Regions from separate parts of the Alteromonas sp. S015 genome, predicted to be linked through region 2. Evidence: predicted binding sites of a transcription regulator. Region 2 holds the regulator's gene; each other region holds the start of a gene.

Evidence for each region. The regulator MetJ, encoded in region 2, represses methionine synthesis genes. The targets are predictions, from matches to a motif close to TAGACGTCTAGACGTCTA.
Region 1: the regulator MetJ is predicted to act here: its motif matches at 1,756-1,773, upstream of thrA (bifunctional aspartate kinase/homoserine dehydrogenase I).
Region 3: the regulator MetJ is predicted to act here: its motif matches at 1,391-1,408, upstream of msrA (peptide-methionine (S)-S-oxide reductase MsrA).

What each region holds. Positions count from the first base shown of each region.
Region 1 is NZ_JAZETO010000004.1:179,029-183,382, reverse strand. Features, by position in the region: gene V7R42_RS09475 (excinuclease ABC subunit UvrA) at 1-1,593, shown strand, start outside; gene thrA (bifunctional aspartate kinase/homoserine dehydrogenase I) at 1,948-4,354, shown strand, end outside.
Region 2 is NZ_JAZETO010000010.1:107,373-111,726, reverse strand. Features, by position in the region: gene metF (methylenetetrahydrofolate reductase) at 179-1,066, opposite strand; gene metJ (met regulon transcriptional regulator MetJ) at 1,228-1,560, shown strand; gene V7R42_RS17850 (malic enzyme-like NAD(P)-binding protein) at 1,737-2,972, opposite strand; gene V7R42_RS17845 (hypothetical protein) at 3,663-3,980, shown strand; gene rpmE (50S ribosomal protein L31) at 4,162-4,354, opposite strand, start outside.
Region 3 is NZ_JAZETO010000011.1:33,384-37,737, reverse strand. Features, by position in the region: gene V7R42_RS18320 (hypothetical protein) at 1-674, shown strand, start outside; gene msrA (peptide-methionine (S)-S-oxide reductase MsrA) at 769-1,314, opposite strand; gene V7R42_RS18310 (thiol-disulfide oxidoreductase DCC family protein) at 1,538-1,933, shown strand; gene V7R42_RS18305 (SDR family NAD(P)-dependent oxidoreductase) at 1,923-2,648, shown strand; gene V7R42_RS18300 (sodium-dependent transporter) at 2,958-4,354, shown strand, end outside.

The DNA.
Region 1 (4,354 bases), on a different contig from region 2:
GCGTTAAGAAAGTCAGTCAACGGCGATACTTCAGAGCGTGGTCAGGTGATATGCAATATTACGGGCGACATTGTCGAAAGAGTGAAGCCCATAATAGCGCTTGGGCTTCATTACCTTTCGTTAGATAGAAGTACAACAAGTATCTCAGTAGGTGAACTACAGCGATTGCGTCTGGCGACTCAGCTTAAATCAAACTTATTTGGCGTTGTCTTTATGATGGATGAACCCTCATCCGGTCTTCACCCTCGCGATGTAGAAGGGCTTATTCACGCGCTTCACAATATTACCGATACGGGCAATTCACTGCTCGTTGTCGAGCACAATCCTTACGTCATCAAAGGGGCTAACTGGGTCGTAGACGTAGGGCCGAGGGCTGGAGTGAATGGCGGTGAGCTTGTTTATAGTGGGCCGGTTAACAAACTAGCAAGCATAAAAAACTCCCCAACGGCAGACTATGTTTTTAACAATAAAGCCCTAAGCCAGCGTATAAAACGTAAATCATCAGGGGTATTGCGTTTAAAAGACGTGTCCAGAAATAATGTCAGCAATGTTGATATTGATATTCCACTTGGTGTAATGACCTGTGTCACTGGCGTTTCCGGCTCTGGAAAGTCGAGTTTAATTAGCCAAGCATTAGTTGAGTTAGTCAAAGGTGGTTTAAGCTCGGCCGAGAAAGAAGGGAAGCGAGCGCAAGAAACAAGAGAAACGAAAGAACTGCTTACTGACGCCAATTCACTTCTCGCTCAAGACGCTTTTTCGCATGAAAGTGAGCCGCAGCAAGGCCGCATTGAAAGCGGGCTTGAAGAGTTGAGCCGTATAGTAGTGGTAGATCAGTCTCCCATCGGCAGGACACCCCGTTCAACATTGGCAACCTATACTGGTATATTTGACCAAATCAGAAGTTTATTTGCTTCAACCGAAGAAGCAAAAGCCCGAGGCTACGATGCAGGCCACTTTTCGTTTAACGTGGCAAAAGGGCGTTGCCCACACTGCGAAGGGGTGGGGGTGGTATCGGTAGAACTACTGTTTATGCCGAGTGTTTATTCCCCCTGTACAGTTTGTAACGGACAGCGTTTTAACGATAACGTACTAGAAGTTGGTTACAACGACCATTCTATCGCTGACGTATTATCGCTTACGGTTGAAGAAGCGCTTACTGTATTTAGTAGTAATCAAGTCATTACGCGGGGGCTTCAAACGCTAATGAACGTTGGGCTTGGCTATCTAACACTTGGGCAAAGTGCCACCGAATTATCAGGCGGCGAGGCGCAGCGCATTAAATTAGCATCAGAACTTAAACGCGCTCAAAACGCTAATACCCTTTACGTGCTCGATGAACCTACAACAGGTTTACACCTTTCAGACACTTCGCTACTTATGCAGCATTTAACCACGTTAGTCGAAGCGGGGAATACGGTGGTGATGGTTGAGCACAATATGCAGGTGGCTGGGGTTTGCGACCACGTTATTGATATGGGGCCAGGCGCGGGTGATGAGGGAGGAAAAATCGTTGCTGAAGGCAGCCCAAAGGAAGTGGCTACAGTTAAAACCAGCGTAACCGCGCCATTTCTAAAGGCGAGCTTAGGCGCTTAGTCTCTAAGAATATTGAGCATTTACATAAAACGCTAGAGGCCTAAACATTTCCAAATGCAACATTTGGTAGCAGAAATTACCATTTGTACCTTAAAGAGAAATATTAATCTGAGAGTGTTTCACTTTTTGCAATACAGTATGGTGAAAACTGCGGTTGACTTATAGACGTCTATACGGCAAATTGTTTGTATGAAAAAGATTCTAGTTACTCGCACCACCATCATGCTGATTACCACCTCAAATAGGGCGGTCGCTGGCTAGTGCAAGTAAGCAAAAGACAACGAAAGCCCGCCTAACACAGAGCGGGCTTTTTTTTACACACGTTTTAGCATGCGTAACCTTAAGGAGCAGCATATGAAAGTCTTAAAGTTTGGGGGTTCTTCTCTTGCCGATGCATCGCGATACATGCGCGTAATGGAAATTAGCACGGCAACCCACCAAACCGAAGGTGCTGCGGTTGTATTATCAGCCCCAAAAGGGGTGACTAACGCGCTTTCACTATTGTGTGAACAAGCAGCCGCGGGTGAAGATTTCCAGCCGTTATTCAATAAGTTAAACGACACGGTTACCGGCATCGCCAATAAGCTAAACGAAGAACTCGACGGATTTGCACATGCAAACGTGGTAGAGTTCATTAATGGTCACCTATCAGTATTAAAACAGCATCTTGAAGGTATAAAGCTGCTTGGTGTTGCGCCTGATAATATTGCTGCCGGTATTCTTAGCATTGGTGAGTACATCTCAGTGACACTCTTTAGCGCTATGCTATCGGCTAAAGGCATAAATAATCGCATTATTGACCCAGTTAAATATGTGCTTGCCGAGGGTGACTACCTAGATAGCATTGCCGACGTATCGCTAAGTAAAGCCCGTTTTTCAGACGTGCCTACCGATGGTAGTGAGTTTTTGGTTATGCCTGGATTCGTTGCCGTTAACGAAGCTGGCGAAAAAGTCACGCTTGGGCGCAACGGCTCAGACTATTCAGCGGCCATTTTAGCGGCGTGTATCGACGCAAGCTGTTGTGAAATTTGGACAGACGTAGACGGCGTCTACAACGCTGATCCTAACCAAGTGGAAGGCGCAGTACTGCTTGATAAGCTTACCTATCAAGAAGCGATGGAGCTGTCATATTTCGGTGCGAAGGTGCTTCACCCGAAAACGATCGGTCCAATTGCACAGCACCACATTCCGTGTTTGATCAGAAATACGTTAAATCCGGCCGCGCCTGGTACGCTAATTAGCAATGAAAAAAGCGAAGTGTGGACGTCGGTTAAAGGTATTTCACAGCTTGATAACGTTACCATGTTTAACGTCGCAGGCCCTGGCCTTAAAGGTATGGTTGGCATGGCAAGCCGTGTGTTCGAAGTCATGTCAAACGCGAATATTTCAATAAGCCTTATTACCCAATCTTCTTCAGAATACTCAATCAGTTTCTGTATTCAAAGCAAAGACGCCAGCCGAGCGTTAACGCTCCTTGAAGATGCGTTTGCACTAGAGCTTCAAAACCAATTGCTTGATCCTATCGAAGTGCGTCATGACCTCGCCATTGTTACGTTGGTAGGTGACGGTATGCGTCAAACCAAAGGGTTGGCAGCGCGTTTCTTTAACTCACTGGCCCAAGCGCGAGTAAACAATGTAGCGATTGCTCAGGGCTCTTCAGAGCGCTCCATTTCAACAGTAATTGAAAGTAAGCGTGCTAAGAAAGCGGTTAAGGTTATTCACCAGAATTTTTTCTCTGACCGCCATACCATCGACGTATTCCTAGTAGGGTGTGGCAATGTGGGAACCGAACTGCTAGGTCAAATTGAAAAACAACAGCCAGCACTTTTAAAACGCAATATTCAGCTGCGCGTTTACGGTATTGCAAATAGCCGTAAATTGCTGTTAAACAGCCAAGGTATTGATTTAAGCGGGGATTGGAAAGCGGCCCTGGACTCTGCAAGTGAAGGCTTAAGTGTGGAGCGCCTGCATCAGTTCGCAAACGATACCAGCTTGGTAAATCCGGTTATTGTTGACTGTACAAGCCATGAAGCGATTGCACAGCAATACGTAGATATGATGGAAAGCGGCTTCCACGTAGTAACGCCTAATAAAAAGGCGAATACCAGCGCTATGTCTTATTACCGCAAGTTGCGTAAGACTGCACTTACTACGAACCGCCAATATCTATATGAGACAACAGTAGGCGCGGGCCTCCCTGTTATCGACAACCTACAAAAACTATTCAGCGCAGGTGATGTGCTTCATCGTTTCGAAGGTATTCTTTCAGGCAGCTTGTCTTACGTATTCGGTAAGCTTGAAGAGGGCATGAGTTTGTCACAAGCGACACAAACGGCCAAAGACAATGGTTTTACAGAGCCAGACCCTCGCGACGATCTAAGCGGTATGGACGTAGCCCGTAAGTTGCTTATTATGGCCCGTGAAGCTGATTTAGCGTTGGAGCTATCTGACATTGAAATTGAGTCTGTACTGCCGAAAGACTTTGCTGAAGACTGTTCAATAGATGAATTTATGCGCCAGCTTCCAGAGCTAGATGCTGCTATGAATGAAAAAGTTGAGGCAGCTAAAGCGGAAGGTAAAGTACTTCGTTATATCGGTAGTATTGAAGATGGAAAATGCAAAGTAAGCATTCAGGCTGTACCGGCTAGCAACCCGCTTTCCCAAGTGAAAGACGGCGAGAACGCGCTGGCTATCAATAGTGACTACTACAGCCCTATCCCTTATGTAATTAGAGGATATGGTGCAGGTGGTACGGTTACTG
Region 2 (4,354 bases):
TCTATGCGGACTGGTATACAGCATCGATAGTTTATTACTTGTTATACCTGATGGTAACTGCGGGCGGCCTTGGTGGCAAAGTTTAATGCAGGCTTTGAACAACAAAGGCGCATTGACCGCGCCTTTTGAGGAGTACTTCATTTAAAAACGTTAGCGGGCTTTTGGTTGCCGTTATCTATTAAACGCCCGAACGCACGCCCAGCATGTGGCAGATGGCGTAGCTTAATTCACTGCGGTTTAAGGTATAGAAATGGAAGTGTTTTACCCCTTCTTTAGCTAGTACTTTAACTTGGTCCATAGCAATGTTAGCGCCTATTAAATTACGGGTGGCTTGGTCGTCGGCATCAAGGCCGTCGAACATTTTGTGCAACCATCCCGGTACATGAACATTAGTGAACCCCGCAAATTTCACAAGTGTTTGGTAGTTGGTTACCGGCAATATACCTGGAACGATATCTAAGTCGACACCAGCTGCAGCAGCGCGGTCTCTAAATCGAAGGAAAACACTCGTATCGAAAAAGAACTGGGTTATCGCTTCTGTGGCACCGGCTTCTGCTTTGCGCTTTAAATTTAGCAAATCAAACTGTGCATTTGGCGCTTCAGGGTGCTTCTCTGGGTATGCAGCAACAGAAATATCAAAATCGGCAACGTCTTTTAACAAGGCAACAAGATCAGAGGCATACATCTCTGTTTTTTCTACTCCTGCCGGTAAATCGCCACGAAGTGCAACAATACGACGAATGCCTGAGTCCCAGTAGTCTTTTGCAATTTGCTTTAGTTCATCACGGCTAGCATCAACACAGGTCAAGTGAGGCACCGCTGCGACACCGGTCTGCTGCTGAATGCGCTTAACTACGTCGTGGGTTCTGTCACGTTCACCGCTATTCGCGCCATATGTTACTGACATGTAGCTTGGTTTTAGAGGTGCTAGACGCTCGACGGATTTCCACAAAGTCTTTTCCATGGCTTCCGTTTGGGGTGGAAAGAATTCAAAAGATACATCAATGTCACGCAGTTCCGACAGGGACTGGTTCAATGCATCGATACCTTGTGCGTAAGAAACCATGGCTTATTCTCTCAAAAATGTATTCTTATAGACGTTTAGACGTCTAAATTAAAGAATATATGTCTAGACGTCAAGAGGTTTACACTGCTCAATTGACCTTTTCGTGAACTTGTTTAGAATTTCTCTTCATAACATAAAAAAGAGTAGACCGAGTTAGTATAATGGCAGAATGGAACGGTAAATATATTCACCCCTACGCAGAGCATGGCAAAAAAAGCGAGCAGGTAAAGAAAGTCACTGTCTCTATACCAATTAATGTGCTTAAAGCACTTACTGATGAGCGTACTCGCCGCCAAATCAATAATTTGCGTCACGCTACTAATTCGGAACTGTTGTGTGAAGCATTTTTACATGCGTTTACCGGTCAACCATTGCCTAACGATGATGACTTACGTAAAGACAACCCAAATCGCGTGCCTGCTGAAGCCAGGCGCATTATGGAAGAAATGGGCATTGACCCAAGCTTTGAAAACGACGTGTCGGAAGACGACTAAAATTTAGCATTCAAATGAAAACGGCCCTGTTTTGTAAGTTAGCAGTTGTAAGGTACTGCTAGTTGATAACCTACAATACAGGGCCGTTTTTTATGTACCTGTATTCTTTAAGCGCACGTTTTAGCAAATAAAGGTTGAGCATAACCCAACCATTTTTAGCCTTGTGCACCAGAACTCTATTCTTCTGGACTTTCAGGCACGCGTGCAACGCCAGATTCAATCGCAGCCTTAGATACGGCGGTAGCAATACGCTCGCATAAACGCGGATCCATAGGTTTAGGAATAATGTATTCCTTACCAAATGTCAGGCTGTCACTTTTACTTGCAGCTAATACTTCTTCTGGTACAGGTTCTTTCGTGATAGCACGAAGGGCTTCTACTGCCGCTACTTTCATTTCATCGTTGATGGCCGTTGCACGAACATCTAGTGCGCCACGGAAAATAAACGGGAAACACAGTACGTTGTTTACCTGGTTAGGGTAGTCCGAACGTCCGGTAGCCATAATAAGATCTTTACGTACTTCGTGAGCAAGTTCAGGCTTTATCTCAGGGTCTGGGTTAGAACATGCAAATACAATCGGGTTTTCAGCCATCAAGGCCAGTGTTTCTGGTGGTAAAACATCCGGTCCAGACACACCAACAAAGATATCCGCACCTTCCATCACATCTTCAAGTGTGCGTTTGTCAGTGTTGTTAGCAAATAACTTTTTGTGCTCAGTTAAGTCTTCGCGACGTGTATGGATAACGCCTTTCCTGTCTAGCATATAAATACGCTCGCGCTGGGCACCGCATTTGATCAGTAATTCCATACAGGCAACCGCCGCCGCGCCAGCACCCATACATACTATTTTAGCGTTTTCTATATTTTTACCCTGAATTTCCAAGGCATTGAGCATGCCCGCTGCTGTTACAATAGCAGTACCGTGTTGGTCATCATGAAATACAGGAATTTTACAGCGCTTTATGAGCTCTTGTTCAATTTCAAAACACTCTGGTGCTTTGATGTCTTCTAAGTTAATACCGCCAAAGGTGTCGGCGATATTTGCCACGGTATTAATGAACTCTTCGGTGGTACGATGCTTGACTTCAATATCAATGGCATCAAGACCAGCAAAGCGTTTAAATAGAAGCGCTTTGCCTTCCATAACGGGTTTCGATGCCAGTGGGCCCAAATTACCCAATCCTAAAATCGCGGTTCCATTACTGATAACGGCAACCAAGTTACCCTTACCCGTATACTTATAGGCATTATCTGCATCTTCGGCGATTTCTCTGACCGGCTCGGCAACGCCCGGACTATAGGCAAGAGCAAGGTCGTCGACGCTATCGGCTGGTTTAGATAACTCTACGCGGATTTTTCCAGGTGTGGGTTTGGCATGATAGTCGAGTGCGCGTTGTCTAAAATCTGACATGTAAAAAGGTATCCTTAGATGTAGGGTTCATCGGTGTTTTCGTTCACGCTCTGTAGCTATTTTATTGTCGTTATAGTTATAGGTAGATAAACGTAAGCGCGTTACAATCAAGTAATGACAAAAGTGATTATAATTAGTTGTTAGCACTAGGGCTTGTAGATCTTTATTGTTTAGCAATCATCAACAGGCCCTAAGGTGGCATGTAGAAAAAAGCAGACTAGGCGTTAACCTTTACTGATTTTGCTCACATACCTGAATGGGTACAAGCCTCAGGTTTACACATAAAGTCTGTACCCAAAAAGCGCTACACGTCTTGAAAGTAATGCATTATTCACAGAATCAATGCTCACTATCAAAGTGTCGTTTGCAACTCTAACACAGCCAATCACTGTGTACATATCTGATCAGAATTCTCATATACCAATGTAGGTTAGGCATACTAATTAGACCAGTAAAATGGTGCTATAATTGCCATTCATGCTATTTATTTTGACTTGTTGGATCATTCCGTATGTCTATTGTGAGGAGGTGAAAACAAAGGTATCTAAAGGGTCTACGTTCTCGTAAATGTACTGGACATAAACCCAACTCAGGAAAATAGAACGCAGGGAGTGACTTCGTTAATTCTCCATCCAATATTTCTGATAAAATCCTGTGAAAGCCACTCAAAATTGCGCAGAAGGCGAGGATATGACAGAAAGAAAACTAATAACCGTGCTAACCGATGTGTGCGAAAGCGTAAAATCTGACAATAGTGGATTTGTTTGGCTAACTCACGTAGGGCATTGGAGAGCGCCGCAGGTAATTGCCGTGTTTAATACAGAGCAGGAAAAGCAGCGGGCGTTAACTAATGATTGGGATATAGACTTTATAAGCCAAGTGAATATTGCTTTGGCGTCAATTAAGTCAGCACCCGTTGGTATTTATTTTGATAGCGAAGAACAATGTAAAAAAGTCAGTGGCGGCAATTGGGACAGGCATTTATCCAACATTAAAAACCTTCACTGATTTCACGTGAAGCTGAATGTCGCAAAGCTAGTTACAAAAGTTAGCTACATTGGCGAAATAGTGGTTTTATGCAGAATATCGGCGTTAAAGCGCTGTTTGGTTTACCTTGTTTGTGTGAAGCGTGAATTTTAAGCAATAAAAAAGCGCCATAAAGGCGCTTTTTTCGAGCTCGATATCAGGCTTACTTTTTGCCCAACGCACCGAAACGCTTCTTGAAGCGATCAACACGACCACCAGTATCAACGTTACGTTGCTTACCAGTGTAGAAAGGGTGGCATGAAGAACATACGTCTAGGTTGATGTCTTTACCAAGCGTAGAGCGGATGTTCATTACGTTACCACATGAGCAAGTTGCTGTGATTTCTTCGTATTTT
Region 3 (4,354 bases), on a different contig from region 2:
AAACCAAATACGAGGAAACAGGATCAACAGATTACCCCACCTTGTTGGTAAAATTGACGCGAAAAGATAATGGTTCGGTTGAAATGTCGGATGTACGCCCTCTTCAGTTTCCGCAAGAGTTCGAAGTAGGTAATTTCCCTAACGATGGCATAGAAGGGTTGACGATGGCTGAAGACGGCACGTTATATCTGGCGCTAGAGAAAGATAAGGCAGGACAGCCGCGAATTTTTACATTGTCTGTTGATGAAGGCTTTTTCTCATCAAGCAACTTTGCCACAGTGAGCGAGCCTAACCTTCGACTTCCTGCGTTTACTTCTGGTAGTCACCCTATTAATGGGCTGGCGATATATACTCATTCAACGGGCGCATCCTATTTGTTTGGTGCGGCAAGAAACGACAATGAACTGTGGGTCATTGATGTGAGTGGCAGTAAGCCAACAAAGCGTATCCCAATTACATTCGACGTTTCCAGCGACCAGAATTGTGAACAGTACACAATGGATAATTCGTCGATGGAAGGATTAGTGACCATTGAAAACACCTTGTGGATCATCAACGATCCTTGGGAGAAAAACTACCTTAAAAACGCGACGTGTGAAGCGCATAAGAAGCGTTATGAAGACTTAGCGCCTTTATTATTTCCACTAGAAATTAACAGCGTTTGGTTTGAATAATAAATTAGATTGAAAAACAGAAGGGTTGCTTTTAAGCAACCCTTTTTATTGTTGGCTAACACTATTGATAGCGCGCTTAATATCGCTGTTTTATTTATGCGTCGCTGCGAAGTCGAGAAGCGAAGGTTTTTTTGAACTTCGCAAGCTTAGGCGCCACGACCATAGAGCAATACTGGTTCTGTGGATTATTTTTGAAGTAATCTTGGTGGTAGTCTTCGGCGTCGTAGTAGTTATTTACTGCTACTATTTCAGTCACTACGGGATCGGGCCAAATCTCTTCTTCTGTGATTTCTGCGATAATTTTTTCTGCTTCAGCTTTTTGTACTTCGTTGTGATAGAAGACCGCGCTGCGATACTGTGTGCCCACGTCGTTGCCCTGCCTGTTAAGCTGCGTAGGATTATGTAGCGCAAAGAAAATTTCTAATATCTCGCGGTAGCTAATGCTATCGGCATCAAACGTTACCTGTACCACCTCAGCATGGCCAGTATTGCCCGTGCACACCTCTTCATAGGTTGGGTCGGCTTTTTCACCCCCAGCATAGCCAGAAATTGCTTTTTCCACGCCCTCAACGCTGTTAAACGCAGATTCGATACACCAAAAGCATCCGCCTGCTAAGGTGGCGACTTGTAAATTTGCCATAGTAAAACCTCTCTTAATCTTTGACAGTAGTGTGGGTGCGTGTAGGCAACAACACAAGTCATCCAAGCGTGTTTTTTTATCGTATAAACGAATATTAAATAAGAATAACGTGCGAGTTAGGTAAAAGGATTTAACCTAAGTTATTAATAGTTTCTCTTGACGCATTTCGCTATATACACCAATGCGTTTCAGTGCGTTCAAGATTTGGCAGAGGTATTCAGTCGTGATTATTTTTTATGACGGTTATTGTCCGTTATGTATTGCTGAAATGCGTCATTTAAGAAAAAGAGATAAGCATAACAAATTGACCTTGGTAGATATTCAGAGCCATGATTTTTCAAGCCGATATCCAACCATGAACTGGCACGCGCTTAACGCGAGAATCCATGGACTTCGTGAAGACGGAACGCTAATAACCGGCCTTGATGTCACCCATGAAGCATGGAAAGCTGTTGGCATGGGTTGGCTATATGCACCGCTTCGCTGGCCTGTTATTCGTCACGTGGCCGATGCTTTCTACAATGTATTCGCAAAGCATAGGTACACCATTTCATATCTGTTAACAGGTAAAAAACGCCAGTGCGATCGCTGCATACCAGGAGAAGTCAATGACAAATAACGTCCTTATAGTAGGCGCGTCGGGCGGTATTGCGTCTGCGCTTGTTGAGCAATATAGCAGTGAAGGTGCTAGGGTGTTCGCAGTTAGTCGCGCCCCTGTATCTGACACCAGTCATTCTGGGAATGTTACCTATCATCAGCTGGCCGAACAGGACGACAGGCACATAAGCGAATTTGTTGAGCAGCTGTCTGAACAGCAGGTTATGTTAACCACAGTAGTGATCACAACAGGCTTTTTACACCGCGAAAGTGAGGGCATTCATCCTGAGAAACGTTTAGAAGATGTCAGCGAGCAAGCCTTAGCCGCTTATTTTTCGACAAACAGTATCATTCCCGCACTGTGGCTTAAGCACTTGGTGAATATTATGAGTAAAGAAGGCTCAACCCTTGTTTGCTTAAGTGCGAAAGTAGGCAGTATTTCAGATAATGGACTTGGCGGTTGGTACGGCTACCGTGCGTCGAAAGCGGCGCTCAATATGTTTGTTAAAACGGCGTCGGTAGAATACAAGCGCAGATTGAAAGACGTAATGCTTGTTTGTTATCACCCCGGGACGGTTGATACGGGGCTTTCTAAGCCTTTTCAAAAGAACGTCGCCGCCAAGAAACTGTTCACGTCTGAGTTTACCGCTAAACAGCTTATTCACCACCTTTCGGCGCTTAATCGAGACCAAGCTTGTCATTTTATCGACTGGAATGGCGAAGTGGTAACTTGGTGATACGGTCTAACATCATTTCAGCAAGTTCAACATCAAGACTTTTTATTTCACTGCTGTTACCATGCTACTTTTGGGAATGGTGCAGCGTATTGATAAGCCCATAGAGGTAGCAATACAACGCGTTGACGCCACACGTGAGTCATAACAACAAACGCCATCCTGATAATAAATAATACCAGTTCGCTCGGCTCGGTTCTTAAGAGCAGTAAGTACTGACAACAAGTGTAAATTGTGGGTATACGACGTGCTTGTGCATCACAAGGTGATACACCGAACTGCTATAACAATAACTCAACAAGAGGAAGGGATATGAGCGGGGCCAGAGAACAATTCGGATCGCGCATAGGTTTTATTTTGGCTGCTGCAGGTTCTGCGGTAGGCATAGGTAATTTGGTAGGTTTCCCTGTCGGTGCAGCTAAAAACGGCGGTGGTGCATTTCTTTTAATGTACGCTATTTTTGTTTTTGCCATTTGTTTACCGGTCATGCTGGCGGAAATGTCAGTAGGTCGCCATGCTAAAAAAGACCCGCTAGGCGCATATAGCGAGATTAGTGGGAATGAAAAGAAATGGAAGATCGCGGGGTGGCTGGCTATTGCCACGCCGTTCATGATAGCCGTTTTTTACATGGTTATTACCGTTTGGCTTTTCGGCTATTTGTTCGAAGCAGTAAGCGGAAATCTAGACAAGCTAGCGAATCCAGAAACCTTTGGGCTGTTTATTAATTCAGAAGCCATCTTTGTTTATATGGCTGCCGTTGTTGGTGTGGTTTACCTCATCCTTCAAGGCGGCGTAAAAGAAGGGATAGAAAAAGCGGCTAAGCTGCTAATGCCTGCGCTTTTTGTGATGCTCATTGGTCTCGTTATCTTTGTACTAACCCGCGAAAACGCGATGGCTGGTGTTGAGTTCTATATCGTTCCCGATTTTTCAAAAATCACTGCCGAAGTGGTGAACGGTGCGTTATCTCAAGCCTTTTTCTCTCTATCGTTGGGTATGGGTATTCTTATTACCTACGGTAGCTACATTGATAAGCGCGCAGATGTACCGAGTGCTGCCAAGCTAGTGGCATTAACAGACACGGCCGTGGCGTTCACCGCAGGTTTAATGATTCTTCCTGCTATCTTCTCTTTTAACCCAGACATTAATCCTGATGAGCTAAGCGAATCATCTGTAGGTATGATTTTTACTTATCTGCCTAGTATCTTCTTAGCGTTACAAGATTCTATTGGATATATGGGCGCATCGGTTGTTGCAAGTTTGTTCTTCTTGCTTGTTTTCTTTGCGGCAATTACCTCGTTAGTGTCTATTTTTGAAGTACCTGTTGCGGCACTTATGGATGAAAAAGGCGTAAGCCGTAAATGGGCGCTTGGGTCGTTAGGTAGCATTATGATTGTGCTGGCCATCTTAAGTGCGTTGTCGTTTGGTAAAGTTGATATATTAACGTCGTTTATGCACTACGCCGGCGCAGATAAATCGCTTTTTGATGTGATTTACGATGTGTTCTACGACACGATTTTGCCGCTAAACGGTTTGCTAATTTGTCTGTTTGTTATTTACCGTTGGAAGAGTGCGAACTTTAACGCGTCTTTGGAAGAGGGCAGCAGTGGTTATAAAGGCAGCTGGTTCGAAAAGTATGTGGATATATCGTTGAAAACCTTTATACCGCTTATTTTACTCGTGATCTTTGTTAACACCGTTGCGGTGAAATA